DNA from 2 places in the Azospira sp. genome. Region 1 is predicted to be linked to the other one. Evidence: riboswitches for the same ligand, from Rfam matches in the RefSeq annotation. Region 1 holds a riboswitch; the other holds the start of a gene.

Region 1 (7,370 bases):
GCTCGGGCGCGGCGGGGGCGGCGGCCCGGTCCACCGGGGAACTGGTCTTTTCCATGGCGGTGGCGCCCAGGGTGCGCAGGTAGTAGGTGGTCTTCAGGCCCTGGGTCCAGGCCAGCTTGTAGATCTCGTCCAGCTTCTTGCCGGAGGGGGCGGCCACGTAGAGGTTGAGGGACTGGGCCTGGTCGATCCACTTCTGGCGGCGGGCGGCGGCCCGGATCAGCCAGGTGGGGTCGATCTCGAAGGCGGTGGCGTAGCGGGCCTTCAGCTCGTCCGGGATGCGGTCGATGGGGCCGAGGGAACCGTCGAAATACTTGAGGTCGGAGATCATCACCTCGTCCCACAGGTTGAGGGCCTTCAGGTCCCGCACCAGGGATTCGTTCACCACCGTGAATTCGCCGGAGAGGTTGGATTTGACGTAGAGGTTCTGGTACTCCGGCTCGATGGCGGCGGAGACGCCGATGATGTTGGAGATGGTGGCCGTGGGGGCAATGGCGACGCAGTTGGAGTTGCGCATGCCGACCTGGGCGATGCGCTCGCGCAGGGCGTCCCAGTCCAGGGTGGTGCTGCGGTCCACTTCCACATAGCCGCCCCGGGCGTCTTCCAGCAGCTGCAGGGAGTCGATGGGCAGGATGCCCTTGTCCCACAGGCTGCCCTTGAAGCTGGAGTAGCGGCCCCGTTCCTCGGCCAGGTCGGTGGAGGCCCAGTAGGCGTGGTAGCAGACGGCTTCCATGGAGCGGTCGGCGAATTCCACGGCGGCCTCGGAGGCGTAGGGCAGGCCCAGGCGGTGCAGGCAGTCGGAGAAGCCCATGATGCCCAGACCCACCGGGCGGTGCCGCACGTTGGCGTTGCGCGCCTTGGGGGTGGCGTAGAAGTTGATGTCCACCACGTTGTCCAGGAGGCGCATGGCGGTGCGGATGGTGCGTTGCAGCTTGGCCTGGTCCAGCACCAGCTGGCCATCCACCAGGATCAGGTGGGCCGGCAGGTTCACCGAACCCAGGTTGCACACGGCGGTCTCGGAGTCGGAGGTGTTGAGGGTGATCTCGGTGCACAGGTTGGAGCTATGCACCACGCCCACGTGCTGCTGGGGCGAGCGCAGGTTGCAGGCGTCCTTGAAGGTGATCCAGGGGTGGCCGGTCTCGAACAGCATGGTCAGCATTTTGCGCCACAGCTGCACGGCGGGAATGCGCTTGAACAGACGGATTTCGCCCCGGTCGGCCTTGGCCTCGTAGGCGTTGTAGGCGACTTCGAATTCCTTGCCGAACTTGTCGTGCAGGTCGGGCACGTCACTGGGGGAGAAGAGGGTCCACTCGCCGCCGTTGATGACCCGCTGCATGAACAGGTCGGGAATCCAGTTGGCGGTGTTCATGTCGTGGGTGCGGCGGCGCTCGTCGCCGGTGTTCTTGCGCAGCTCGAGGAATTCCTCGATGTCCAGGTGCCAGGATTCCAGATAGGCGCAGACGGCGCCCTTGCGCTTGCCGCCCTGGTTCACCGCCACGGCGGTGTCATTCACCACCTTGAGGAAGGGGATGACGCCCTGGCTCTTGCCGTTGGTGCCCTTGATGCGGGCCCCCAGGGAGCGCACCGGGGTCCAGTCGTTGCCCAGGCCGCCGGCGTACTTCTGCAGCAGGGCGTTTTCCTTGATGGACTGGTAAATGCCTTCCAGGTCGTCGGAGACGGTGGTGAGGTAGCAGGAAGAGAGCTGGGAATGCCGGGTGCCGCTGTTGAACAGGGTCGGCGTGCTGCTCATGAAGTCGAAGGAGGAGAGCAGGTTGTAGAACTCGATGGCCCGGGCTTCCCGGTCGATCTCGTTGAGGGCCAGGCCCATGGCCACGCGCATGAAGAAGGTCTGGGGCAGCTCGATGCGGCGCTCGTCCACGTGCAGGAAGTAGCGGTCGTAGAGGGTCTGCAGGCCCAGGTAGTCGAACTGCAGGTCCCGCTCGGCCTTGAGGGCGGCGGCCAGGCGTTCCAGGTCGTAGTCCTTGAGGCGGGCATCCAGCAGCTCGGCGTCCACGCCGGTGCGGATGAGGCCGGGGAAGGCTTCGGCGTAGCGGGCGGCCATGGCCTCCTGGCTGGCTTCCTCCCCCAGCACTTCGACGCGCACGCTGCTCAGCAGCAGGCGGGCGGCCACCTTGCTGTAGCCCGGTTCCCGCTCGATCAGGGTGCGGGCGGCCAGCACCAGGGACTGGCGCACGGCGGCCAGGGGCACGCCGTCGTAGAGGTTGTGCAGGGCCTGCTCCAGCACCGTTTCGGCGGCCACGTCGGCCAGGCCCTGGCAGGCTTCCCGGCATTGCTGCAGCAGGGCGGCCCGGTCCAGGGGGAAGCGGCGGTCGCCGTCCACCACGTGCAGCAGGGGGCCGGCGGCAGCGGGGGCGGCCGCCGCCTGGGCGGCCCGTTCGGCGGCCCGCTTTTCCCGGTACAGCACGTAGGCCCGGGCCACGTCGTGCTCGCCGGAGCGCATCAGGGCCAGTTCCACCTGGTCCTGGATGTCTTCGATATGCACCGTGCCGCCGCCGGGCAGGCGCCGGGTGAGGGCCTGGACCACGATGGCGGTGAGGCGGGAGACCAGATCCCGCAGGCGGGCCGAGGCGGCGCCCTGGCTGCCGTGCACGGCCAGGAAGGCCTTGTTCATGGCGACGGAGATTTTCTCCGCATTGAAGGGCACCACCGAACCGTTGCGGCGGATGACCTCGAAGGACTGGGCCCGGCCGGCCAGATCGGCGGCGTTGGGCAGGCTGTCGTCCAGATTGTCGGAGGGCAGGTGGGATGACGCTTGGTGGGTGGCGAAGAGGCCGGCTTGCATCGTGGAACTCCCGTTATCAACGGAACGGGGGCCCAGGGCGGCGGGACTGCCGAGGCGCCGGCGGGCACGCCCATGGCGGCCGACAGCGGACAATCCCGATCCACCGGGGGGCACCCCGCCCCTGGTCAGACTGAAAAATTGGCGACGGCAGGTTTCCTGGCTCACGGGTCCTGGCCCGATGCCCGCCTTCCCGGTGGAACTGCCTCCCAGTGGCACGCGTGGACATCGAACTCGCCGTTTACAGTTGCGGGGGCAGCTCCGGCATGGGCGGAAAGTTCGCTGCGGATTCGCGGGGAATCCGTCTGATCCCGACTTCCTTGATCGCCGCACCGGATTCCCATTTGTCCCGAAATCGGGGAACCGTCGCGGAGGAGACTTTACCCCAGCCCTCAAGCGGAGGGCAAGGGGTTGGACACTACAGGTAGTAGTACGAGAGTAATAGACAACTACATATAGTGTATTTGGCGGCAGGGCCTTTTCCACAGCCGGGAGCGTTTTGCCCAGAAAACGGGCAGAGTGTTTAATCCCCAGTAATACTGTGGCTTTTCACCGGCTGTCCCGGAACGGCCCACAGACTTATCCACAGAAACTGTGAATTTCCTGTTGCATGCCCCGCCGGAATTTCTGCATAATCGTCGGATCGTTTTTGCCGGAGCAGTGGCAAAAACTTTTTTTACCGGCGGATTTTTTTCCGCCACCAACCGCGAATCCTTTATCAGCCCCATGCACAACTTCGCCGACTTCGACCGCTGCAACACGCTGCCCTCCCGGGCCGGCGCGGGCGCGTCCGTCATTGGCGTAGTAGGCGCTGTAGTACGCGTAGTCGTAGTAGTACGCGCGTGCGCCGCTGGGATGAGCGAAGTCCGGTAAAGAAACCAACCGAATTCCACCAACCCCCCGCCGGCGCGACAGCCCGGCGGGGGTTTTGTTTTTGGGCCCTCCGACCGGCAAGCCAAACCGGATTACGCAAGGAGAAGCCCAGCCATGAATGCCTCAGCCCCCCAAGCCGCCCGCCAGACGGATGCCGCCCCGGCGCCGGAAACCCTTACCGGCGCCCAGATCGTCGTCCGCCTGCTGGAACACCAGGGCGTCACCACCGTCTCCGGCATTCCCGGCGGCGCCATCCTGCCCTTCTACGACGCCCTCTCGGCTTCGGAGAAAATTCGCCACGTGCTGGCCCGCCATGAGCAGGGCGCCGGCTTCATCGCCCAGGGCATGGCCCGGGCCAGCGGCCAGCCCGCCGTCTGCCTTGCTTCCTCCGGCCCCGGTGCCACTAATCTGCTGACCGCCATCGCCGACGCCAAGCTGGATTCCATTCCCCTGGTGGCCATCACCGGCCAGGTGCCCCGCAGCATGATCGGCACCGACGCCTTCCAGGAGGTGGATACCTACGGCCTTACCATCCCCATCACCAAGCACAACTTCCTGGTGAACTCCGCCGAGGAGTTGCTGGAGGTGATTCCCCGGGCCTTCACCCTGGCCGCCTCCGGTCGCCCCGGCCCGGTGCTGGTGGATATTCCCAAGGACGTCCAGGCCCAGGCCATCGAGGTCAGCGAGTGGCCCGCCCCCGGCGGCCGCCAGGCCCTGCCGGCGCCGGACATGGCGGCCATCGAGAAGGCCGCCGCCATGATCAACGCCGCCGAGCGGCCCATCCTTTATCTGGGCGGCGGCGTCGTCCATTCCGGCGCCGCCGAGGCCGCCGTGGCCCTGGCGGAGAAGGCATCGCTCCCCACCACCATGACCCTCATGGCCCTGGGTGCCATGCCGGTGGACCATCCCCTCTCCATCCACATGCTGGGCATGCACGGCGCCCGCTACACCAACCTGCTGCTGGAAGAGTGCGACCTGCTCATCGCCGTCGGCGCCCGTTTCGACGACCGGGCTACCGGCAAGGTGGCCGCCTTCTGCCCCAAGGCCCAGATCATCCACATCGACATCGACCCCTCCGAACTGGACAAGATCAAGAACGCCCACGTGGGCATCGCCGGCGACGTGGGCGAGGTGCTGGAAAAACTTTCGCCCCTGGTGGAGGCCCACCTGCGCAAGCGCTGGCTCACCCACATGGGCGATCTGCGCTCCCGCTTCCGCCTGCAGCGGCCCAACCTGGAAGACCCGCGCAGCCACTACGGCCTGATCCAGGCGGTGGCCGACTGCTTGGACGATTCCGCCGCCATCGCCACCGACGTGGGCCAGCACCAGATGTGGGTGGCCCAGGCCTACCCCCTGCGCCGGCCGCGCCAGTGGCTCACCTCCGGCGGCCTGGGGACCATGGGCTTCGGCGTTCCCGCCGCCCTCGGTGCCGCCCTGGCCGAGCCCGAGCGCACCGTGGTCTGCTTCACCGGCGACGGCAGCATCCTGATGAACATCCAGGAACTGGCCACCATTGCCGAAGCCGGCGCCAACCTGAAGATCGTGCTCATGAACAACGACGCCCTGGGCCTGGTGTACCAGCAGCAGGAGCTGTTCTACGGCAAGCGCTACTTCGCCTCCAAATTCGCCGGCCAGCCCGATTTCCTCAAGATTGCCGAAGGCTTCGGCATCGACACCCTGGACCTGGACACCGCCGCCGATCCCCGGGCCGCCCTGCGCCAGGCCCTGCAACGGCCCGGCCCCTGCCTCATCCACGCCTTCATCGACATGAACGAGAAGGTCTACCCCATGGTGCCCCCCGGCGCCGCCAACACCGACATGATTGGAGGCTGAGATGAACGCTGTCAGCAAAAACGAAAATGCCGCCCTGGCCCGCCCCCAGCGCACCGTGCTGGAACTGGAAGTGAACAACCACGCCGGCGTCATGTCCCACGTGGTGGGCCTCTTCTCCCGCCGCGCCTACAACGTGGAAGGCATCCTCTGCCTGCCCGTAGGCGACGGCAGCATCAGCCGCATCTGGCTACTGGTCCTGGAAGACCGGCGCCTGGAGCAGATGGTGAAGCAGGTGGAGAAGCTGGAAGACGTGCGCACGGTCCGCCGCCATGGGGCGGATCATGCGGTGTTTGAGAGGCTGGAGGAGTTTTTCCGCTGAGAGGGTTGGGGGGCTCCTCTACAGAGGAGGAGCCTCCGCATTGGAAAAAGGCTAGTAATTCAGTATGATCGAAGCGTGCATATTCTAAAGAAATGCATGTAGGGCCAGTTAGATCAAATCAACTGGTTCCCGTGACCGCAAAGCGGCTAGCGGGGTTCATTTCTAATCCTATTGAAAGAACCGCTATGCCGTACAAAATTCCCGTTCGTCTTCGCGAATCTGCATATAGAAATCAGCAGGGCCGGTGCTTCTATTGTGGAAGTGCCATGTGGCTGGCTGATTTAGCAGGATTTGCAAATTCCCACAATTATTCGTTAGCCCAGGCTCGCTTGCTTCAGTGTACGGCTGAGCACCTTAGAGCCCGACAGGATGGCGGGAAGAACTCTCCTGGCAATATTGCAGCAGCATGTTGGTATTGCAATACACGACGCCATAAGAGGGTGCATCAATTGCGTCCTGAAGAGTTCCGCCAGCATGTTGTAAAACGAATGAGAAATGGGCGTTGGCACCAACTCTCCTGATTGTTACTTCAAGGGCATATCCAGCTGGTGATTTAATCCAGATTAGTCGTACTGGAGGCAAACTTATTTCAGCCTCTGTCTGTATTTTCCCCTACAAACCTCACGGGCTTTCTGCATCGAAAGCTGATGCTTATCAAAGTGCCCTGGCGGGCCGGGCGGCAAGATGGGTGCCCATGAAGCCCACCATTTCTTTTCCCCGACTTTGCCTGAGCGACCTTGGCTTGGCCGCGGCCTTGCTGCCCCTTTCCGTTAGTGCCACGGAAGCGGTGGTTCCTGCTCCCCGCGCCAAGGAACTGGTGCATATGGTTCGCCAGGATTGCGGTTCCTGCCATGGTCTGACCCTCAAGGGTGGTCTGGGGCCGGCGCTGACGGCTGAGACCTTCCGCCAGCGGCCTGCCGAGAGCATGGTGGCCACCATCCTGCACGGCCGGCCGGGTACGCCCATGCCGCCCTTCAAGGGTATTGTCAGCCAAGCCGAGGCTGAGTGGATCGTGCAGCAGCTCCAGGCCGGCTTCCCTACTGAATAATCCCAAAATGAATTTCCCGCGAAAGACTGCCATGAAGCCTGCCGTCTCCCGTCTGCTGCTCCTGCCCGCCCTGCTGCTTTCCCTTCTGGCCGGTTGCGCCAGCGCCCCGGCGCCGCGCGGTACCGGCGATCTGGGGGTGGTGATCGAGCGTTCCATCGGCCAGGTGCAGGTGGTCAATACCACCTCGAAAACGGCTCTGGCCAAGGTGCCCGGGCTGGGGGACCTGTCCCACGCCTCCGTGGTCTTCAGCCGGGACCAGCGCTACGCCTACGTCTTCGGCCGTGACGGCGGCCTGACCAAGGTGGATATCCTCACCGCCTCCATTGCCAAGCGCATCGTCCAGGCCGGCAACGCCATCGGCGGCGCCATTTCCCAGGACGGCAAGCTGGTGGTGGCCCAGAATTACGAGCCCGGCGGCATCAAGGCCTTCGACGCCGAGACCCTGGAGCTGGTGGCGGACATTCCTTCCGTGGATATGAACGGGGTGCGCTCCAAGGTGG
Region 2 (7,370 bases), on a different contig from region 1:
GAAGGGGATCACCACCACCTTCTTCGCATTGCCGGCGGCCCGGTTCAGGCCCTCATCCAGCAGCACCTCGGCGTGCTCGATGAAGCACACCTCGATGCGCCAGCCGGGGTGGCGTTCCCGCCACTGGGCGGCGAAATGGAGGATTTCCTTGTTGCCGTCCCGGTTGCGGGAACCGTGGCCGACCAGGAGCAGGGTGGTGTCTTGGGCACTGAAGGTCATGGGCATTTCTCAGGAGGCCTCGCCCACGCTGGCCTTGCGGAAGCGGTGGGTGAAGCTGGGGTCGTAGAGCTTGGAGCGGGCGATGTCCTCCCAGTCCCGGGCGCCGAGGGCCGGGCTGGCGATGATCATGGCCTGGGCGGCGATCTTTTCCGCCTGGCACTTTTTCTTGATGTCCGCGATGGTGCCGCGCACGATCTTTTCCTCCCCGGGCCAGGAGGCCTTCTGCACCACCAGGATGGGCGCATCCTCCGGCCAGCCGGCGGCCAGCAGGGCGCGCTGCACCTCGTGCAGCAGGGTGATGGAAAGGAAGATGCAGAGGGTGGAACGGTGGGCCGCCAGGGCCTCCAGTTCCTCCCCCGGGGGCATGGGGGTGCGGCCGGCGACCCGGGTGAGGATCACCGTCTGGGTCACTTCCGGCAGGGTCAGGGTCTCGCCGGCCGCAGCGGCGGAGGCCAGGGCAGAGGAAACGCCGGGCACCACGGCCCAGGGCACGCCCACCTCGTCCAGGGGACGGGTCATTTCCACCAGGGCGCCGTAGAGGCCCGGGTCGCCGGTCTGCAGGCGCACCACGGTCTGGTGGCGGCGGCTGGCCTGGAGCAGCCAGTAGGTCATTTCCTCCAGGGTCATGTCCTTGGAGTCCCGGATCTCGCAGCCCGGCGGGGCGTAGAGGGTGGCCGCCTGGTCCACCAGGGAGCCGGCGAAGAGGATGGCGCCGGCCTGTTCCAGCAGGCGGCGGCCCTTGACGGTGATGAGGTCCGGGTCGCCGGGGCCGGCGCCGACGAACCAGATCTTGCCGAGGGTGGCTGGGGTCATGGCATGTTCCTTCTCAGCAGTCTTCTTGTTGCAGCTGGGCCAGGAGGGCGCTGCAGCTGTGGATGGGGGTGTCGCCGCGGAGCAGGCCGCGCTGCCGCAGCTGCCGTTCCAGGCCGATCACCGAGGGCAGGCGCAGGCCGATGGCGGCCAGCTCGGCCTCGTGCCCGGCCAGGGCCGGGGCGTCGAAGCTGGCGCAGCAGCGGCCGGCGGCCATGAGGTGGATGCGGTCGGCCCAGCGGTAGGCGAAGTGGATGTCGTGGGTGGCCAGGAGGATGGTCATGCCCCGGCGGTGCAGGCCGTCCAGCACCGCCAGCAGTTCCTCCTGCATGGCCTGGTCGAGGCCGGCCATGGGTTCGTCCAGCACCAAGAGCTCCGGCTCCATGGCCAGCACGCCGGCGATGCAGACCCGCTTCTTCTGGCCGAAGCTGAGGTTCTGCACCGGCTTGTGGGCCAGGTCGTCCATGCCCACGGCCTGCAGGGCGGCTTCCACCCGGGCGGCGACGGTGGCCTCGTCCAGGCCCAGGTTGAGGGGGCCGAAGGAGACGTCCTCCCGCACGCTGGCGGAGAAAAGCTGCCGGTCCGGATTCTGGAAGACCAGGCCCACCTTGCTGCGCAGGGCGCGCAGGCCGGCCCGGCCGTAGTCCACCGGGGTGCCGGCGTAGTGCACCCGGCCGGCGGCGGGGCGCAGCAGGCCGTTGCAGTGCTGGAAGAGGGTGGTCTTGCCCGAGCCGTTGGCGCCGATGAGGGCGTTGCGGCTGCCCCGGGAAACGCCCAGGGAACAGCCGGCCAGGCCCGCGCTGCCGTCCGGGTAGCGGTAGTGCACGTCCTCCAGCTGCAGCAGGGGCACGCTCACCGGCCGCTCCAGGCGAGCAGCACCAGGGCCAGGGCGGCCACGCCGGCCAGGCCGGCATCGCGCCGGGCGTGGGGGTGGCGGCTGCCGAGGAAGCGCAGGGGACCGTCGTTGTTGCGGGCCAGGGCCGCCAGGTGCAGGGCGTGGGAACGCTGCCACACCTGCAGGGTGAGGTGGGCGGCCATCTGCCCCAGGCTGCGCAGCAGGCGGCTGCGGTCCAGGTGGCCGAGGCGGGCGGCCTGGGCGGCGCGCATGTCCTGCAGGGCGGCGGCGAAGACGAACAGGGTGCGGTAGCACAGCACCATGATGTCCAGCAGCACCTCGGGGGTGCGCAGGCGGCGCAGCAGGGCGATGAGGTCGCTCAGGGGCGTGGTCAGCACCAGGAACAGCAGGGCCGCCAGGGCGCCCAGGGAGCGGGTCGCCACCACGGCGGCCTGGTGGGTGCCGGCGGCGGTGGCCTGCAGGCCGCCCCCATCCACGGAGACGGCCAGGGAGAGGGCGCTGATGGCGAGGAAGAAGAGGGCCGGGGCCGCCACCCGCAGATAGAGCAGGGGCGATACCCGGGCGCCGCCGATGGTCACGGCCGCCAGCAGGGCGGCCACGCCGAGCCCGGCGGCCGGGGTGGCGGCGGCGACGAAGGCGGCCGTCACCCCGCCCAGGGCGAAGAGGCCCTTGGCCTGGGGCGCCACGCCGCGCCAGCGGTTGGCGTAGGCCGACTGCTCGATCAGCACGCCGGCCCTTCCTGGTCCTTGTCTTCGCGCCGGGCTGCCGCTTCACCGCGTCGTTGTTCCCGGCGCAGCTTTTCCCGGGTGCGGGCGCAGCCCAGGTAATAGCCGATGAAGCCGGCGCCGAGGGCCGCCTGCAGGGCGAAAAGGAGGGAGGCGATCTCGCCGCTGGCCGGCTCCAGCAGGGGCTGGAACCAGGGCTGGTAGTCCGGGGCGATGCGGGTGATGAGGGCCTGGGCCTCGCTGTCGGCGCCGCCGAAGATTTCCGCCGGCTGGCCGTCCGGCCCGACCGGCCGTTCCACCAGCCACAGGGGCAGGGCCGCCAGCAGCACCACAGCGATGAGCAGCAGCAGGTTCTGGTGGCGCTTCATGCCCGCACCTCCGGCGCCGGGGCCACGCCCAGGTCCTGCAGTTCCTGCGGGTTGAAGCGGGCCAGGGCGTTGCAGATGACCACGGTGAGCAGGCCCTCGCTGATGGCCAGGGGAATCTGGGTGAGGGCGAAGATGCCGGCGAACTTGAGGAAGGAGGCGCCAAAGCCGCCCACCGGATCGGGGAAGGCCCAGGCCAGTTGCACCGAGGTGGTGACGTAGGTGAGCAGGTCCGCCAGGCTGGCGGCGAGGAACACGCTCACCGCCAGGGAGGCCTTGAGGCGGCGGGCCAGGGCGAAGATGCCGTAGGCGGCGAAGGGTCCCACCACGGCCATGGAGAAGATGTTGGCGCCCAGGGTGGTGAGGCCGCCGTGGGCCAGCAGCAGGGCCTGGAACAGCAGCACCACGGCGCCGATGGGAGCCATGGCGGCAGGGCCGAAGAGCACGGCGCCCAGGCCGGTGCCGGTGGGGTGGGAACAGCTGCCGGTGACCGAGGGCAGCTTCAGGGCCGAGAGGACGAAGGTGAAGGCGGCGGCCACTCCCAGCAGCATGCGCTGCTCGGGATTTTCGCGGATGCGGCGGTTCACGGAACGGATGCCCCAGGCGACGAAGGGGGCGGCGGCGACGCTCCAGCCCACGGCGTGTTCGATGGGCAGGAAGCCTTCCATGATGTGCATGAGTCTCTCCCTCGGCGAGCATGACGGTGGCGCACCAGGCGGGGGAGTTGTGGCAGGTCGGATAAAGGGCCGCGGCGGATGGAACAGCGAGGAGGCGGCAAATCACCAGAACCGTTCCCGTCACCCCGGGGAATGGTGCAACTTGTGATGTCAGGCCGGTCTTCTGGCTTGCCTTCATCCTTCCCTGCCGGCCTTCCCGTGATGAACCACAGTGGCGTGAGGCAGCGTCGTCTGGCTTACAGCAGCGGGGGCTGCGCCGGACTGTCCTGGGTGGTCCCTGGAGTCACCGGCTTCCCGTTTCACCGTCCCCGCAGAGCGCGAGGCACGGCACCTGAATCGGGGCGGATGATAGCCCACTCCCCCCGGGCTGGGCAATCCGCCGCGCCAGGCGCGGCGTTTGGCGAATCGGTCGGGGCGGGTTAGACTGGCCCCGCTTCGGTTCCCCCCTCCAGGGGATGAAAAGGGAATCCGGTGCGAGACAGGGCGGCGACGCCCCGACTCCAGTCCGGAACTGCCCCCGCAACTGTAGGCGGCGAGCGTTGCGCTCCACTCTTTGCCACTGGCGATACTGCCGGGAAGGCTGGCGCAACGTGACGACCCGCAAGTCAGGAGACCTGCCGCGGCATTACTTCATATCAATCCTAATTGGGGCGGGGTGTCCCCTGAGGAAGGTAAATGCGCGCATTCCCTGACTGTCATCGTTGTCCGCTCTCGGCTGCCTGCCGCTCCGAGCCGCTTTGCCGCGGCCCGGGGTGTTCGCCCTTCTCCGATGCTCCCGCTCCGCTTTATCCAAGGAGTTGCGCATGCGCATGGAAGCAATGGAAATCGGCGCCGTCGTGGGGACGGCCGCCCAGCCCGTAGAAGCCAATCCCGCCCCCACTTCGTCCACTTCGCCGCGGCAGCAGCAGGCCACCCTCATGGTGGACGTGGTCTTCCCCGAACAGGTGAACCATCACGGCACCCTCTTCGGCGGTTCCGCCATGGCCATGATGGACAAGCTGGCTTTCCTGGTGGCCACCCGGGAGACCCGCCGGCCCATGGTCACCGCCAGCAGCGGCCGCATCGACTTCCGTAAGCCCATTCCCCAGGGGCGCCTGGTGGAACTGTCCGGCCGGGTGGTGCAGCGGGGTCGGCGCTCGGTGCAGGTGGAGGTGGCCCTGGCGGCGGAGGACCTGGCCACCGGGCTGCGGGAGACCAGCGCCACCGCCCACTTCACCCTGGTGGCGGTGGACGGTCCAGGGGCGCCGCTGCAGGAGGACGACGAGAGCTTCGCCCAGCTGCCCGGCATCGGCCCGGTGACGGCCATGGTGGAGATGGTCTTTCCCGGCCACACCAACCACCACGGCAGCCTCTTCGGCGGCCAGGCCCTGGCCTGGCTGGGCAAGGCGGCCATGGTGGCGGCCAGCCGCCAGGCCCGCATGCCGGTGGTGATGGCCGCTTCCGAGCGCATCGACTTCCACGCGCCGGTGCTGGAGGGGGAGATCGCCGACCTGGCGGCCCGGGTGGTGGCCATCGGCAACAGTTCCATGACGGTGGAAGTGCTGCTGCACGCCGAGGCCCTGCTCACCGGCCAGCGCCGCCTGTGCACCCGGGGCCGCCTCACCATGGTGGCGGTGGGCTACGACGGCCGCCCGGTGCCCGTGCCCCAGCCCCTGGGGCGGCGTCTGGCCTAGGCGCCGGCCATCGCCCGCCCCGGTCGGGGCGGGCGCCCGGTTTCCGGCCCGGAACGGCAGGCGGCAGGCTGCCCGGCCGGGCAGCGGCCCCCCACCGCGGTGTGACATAGTCGAGCCAATTCAGCGGTGGCGGGCCGTTATACTGCCGACAGAACAAGATGGGCCGGAGCCCGTGCCGTGATCGGCATGGCGCCTTCCGCAACCCAGGCTGCCCGGGCATCGGCAGTGACGATCCCTCCAACCTGCCTAGTCCCCATGTCCCTCAAGACAGCCCTGGCCCTGTGCGCCGCCTGCCTTACCCTGAGTCCGCTGCCCGGCGTCGCCTCCGAGCCGGCGTCCATCGTCTTCACGGCTGCCGAGCAGGCCTACCTGGACAGGGTGCAGTCGGTGAAGATGTGCGTCGATCCGGACTGGGAGCCCTTCGAGCGCATCAACGAGCAGGGGCGGCACGAGGGTATCGGCGCCGACCTGGTGCAGCTGGTGGCCCAGCGGGTCGGCCTGCGCATCGAGCTGCTGTCGGTGCGGACCTGGGACGAAAGCCTGGCCGCCGCCAAGGCCGGGCGCTGCCAGCTCATGAGCTTCCTCAACCAGAGTCCGGAACGGGACCGCTGGCTGAATTTCACCGCTCCCGTGTTCACCGACCCCAACATCATCGTCACCCGGGAGGAGCACGCCTTCGTCGGCGACCTCCTCGGCCTCAGCGGCGAGAGCGTGGCCCTGCCCCGGGGCACCATGGTGGAGGAGCGCATCCGCAAGGACTTCCCCAACCTGCGGGTGATCCTCACCGGCAGCGAGCCGGAGGCCGTCTCCCTGGTTTCCGAGCGCAAGGCCGACCTGACGGTGCGCTCCCTCATCGTCGCCGCCTACGCCATCCGCAAGGAAGGCCTGTTCAACCTCAAGATCGCCGGCCAGATTCCCGCCTACACCAACCAGCTGCGCATCGGCGTGGTCAAGGACGAACCCCTGCTGCGGGACATCCTGGACAAGGGCGTGCGCACCGTGACGCCCCAGGAGCGGGAGGCCATCGCCAACCGGCACGTGGCCATCAAGGTGGAGCAGCACACCGACTACAGCCTGCTGTGGAAGAGCCTGGCCGTGGCCGCCTTCGTCCTGGCCGTGGTCATCTACTCCAACCGCAAGCTGAGCGCCCTCAACCGGGAGCTGGAGCGACTTTCCGTCACCGACAAGCTGACCGGCCTGTTCAACCGCATGAAGCTGGACGAGGTACTGGAAAGCGAAATCCAGCGCTCCCAGCGTTTCGGCCAGCCCTTCAGCCTGATCCTGCTGGACCTGGACCACTTCAAGCTGGTGAACGACTGCCACGGCCACCAGGCGGGGGACCAGGTGCTGCTGGAAGTGGCCCGGCTGCTGCAGCGTCACACCCGGGAGACGGACCTGGCAGGCCGCTGGGGCGGCGAGGAATTCATGGTGGTCTGCCCCCACACGGACGAGGCGGGGGCCCGGGTGCTGGCCGAGGACCTGCGCCGGGTGTTCGAGCTCAACGAGTTTCCGGTGGTGCGGCAGAAGACCGCCAGCTTCGGGGTCGCCACCTACCGCCCCGACGACCAGGCCAAGGACATCGTGGCCCGGGCCGATGCCGCCCTGTACCGGGCCAAGGACCTGGGCCGCAACCGGGTGGAATGGCAATAGGCGCGGGCGTGGGGCGCTGCCTTCGCCTGCTGGTCCTGGCCTGCCTCCTGGGCGCCTCGGTCCAGGGCCGGGCCGGGGACGATGGGGCGGAGGCCCTGGCGGGCACCACCTTCTTCGGCTACGGCAAGGCCATGCACGTCTTCGACGACAAGAAGGGCGGCCGGCCGAACCAGAACACCGCCGGCTTCGGCGGCAAGCTGGGCCTGGAGAGCGGCGACTACCGGGGCTGGCGCCTGCGGGCCGCCTGGTACACCACCCAGGACCTGGGCTTGGCCCGGGACAATCCGCGCCAGACCGACGCCTACATGTTCGGCCTGGACAAGCGCCCCTATTCCCTGTGGGGCGAGGCCCAGCTCATCTACAGCCGGGGCCGCAGCCGCCTGACCCTGGGGCGC

The links. Region 1 has a riboswitch for cobalamin ahead of OEL49_RS04025 (ribonucleoside-diphosphate reductase subunit alpha). Riboswitches for the same ligand answer to the same signal wherever they lie in the genome.
Region 2: linked by a shared signal. The riboswitch ahead of OEL49_RS16645 (acyl-CoA thioesterase) and the one ahead of OEL49_RS04025 (ribonucleoside-diphosphate reductase subunit alpha) in region 1 are both predicted to bind cobalamin.

Annotation. Positions count from the first base shown of each region.
Region 1 covers NZ_JAOTRW010000003.1:124,302-131,671, forward strand. The annotation lists gene OEL49_RS04025 (ribonucleoside-diphosphate reductase subunit alpha) at 1-2,800, opposite strand, end outside; cobalamin riboswitch at 2,930-3,180, opposite strand; gene OEL49_RS04030 (hypothetical protein) at 3,377-3,679, opposite strand; gene ilvB (acetolactate synthase large subunit) at 3,785-5,503, shown strand; gene ilvN (acetolactate synthase small subunit) at 5,505-5,822, shown strand; gene OEL49_RS17385 (HNH endonuclease) at 6,089-6,343, shown strand; gene OEL49_RS04045 (c-type cytochrome) at 6,517-6,870, shown strand; gene OEL49_RS04050 (cytochrome D1 domain-containing protein) at 6,902-7,370, shown strand, end outside.
Region 2 covers NZ_JAOTRW010000012.1:82,180-89,549, reverse strand. The annotation lists gene OEL49_RS16675 (sirohydrochlorin chelatase) at 1-219, opposite strand, end outside; gene cobM (precorrin-4 C(11)-methyltransferase) at 229-1,032, opposite strand; gene OEL49_RS16665 (energy-coupling factor ABC transporter ATP-binding protein) at 1,046-1,885, opposite strand; gene cbiQ (cobalt ECF transporter T component CbiQ) at 1,882-2,613, opposite strand; gene OEL49_RS16655 (energy-coupling factor ABC transporter substrate-binding protein) at 2,607-2,978, opposite strand; gene OEL49_RS16650 (energy-coupling factor ABC transporter permease) at 2,975-3,652, opposite strand; cobalamin riboswitch at 3,789-4,002, opposite strand; cobalamin riboswitch at 4,072-4,288, shown strand; gene OEL49_RS16645 (acyl-CoA thioesterase) at 4,456-5,325, shown strand; gene OEL49_RS16640 (diguanylate cyclase) at 5,581-6,975, shown strand; gene OEL49_RS16635 (OprD family outer membrane porin) at 6,984-7,370, shown strand, end outside.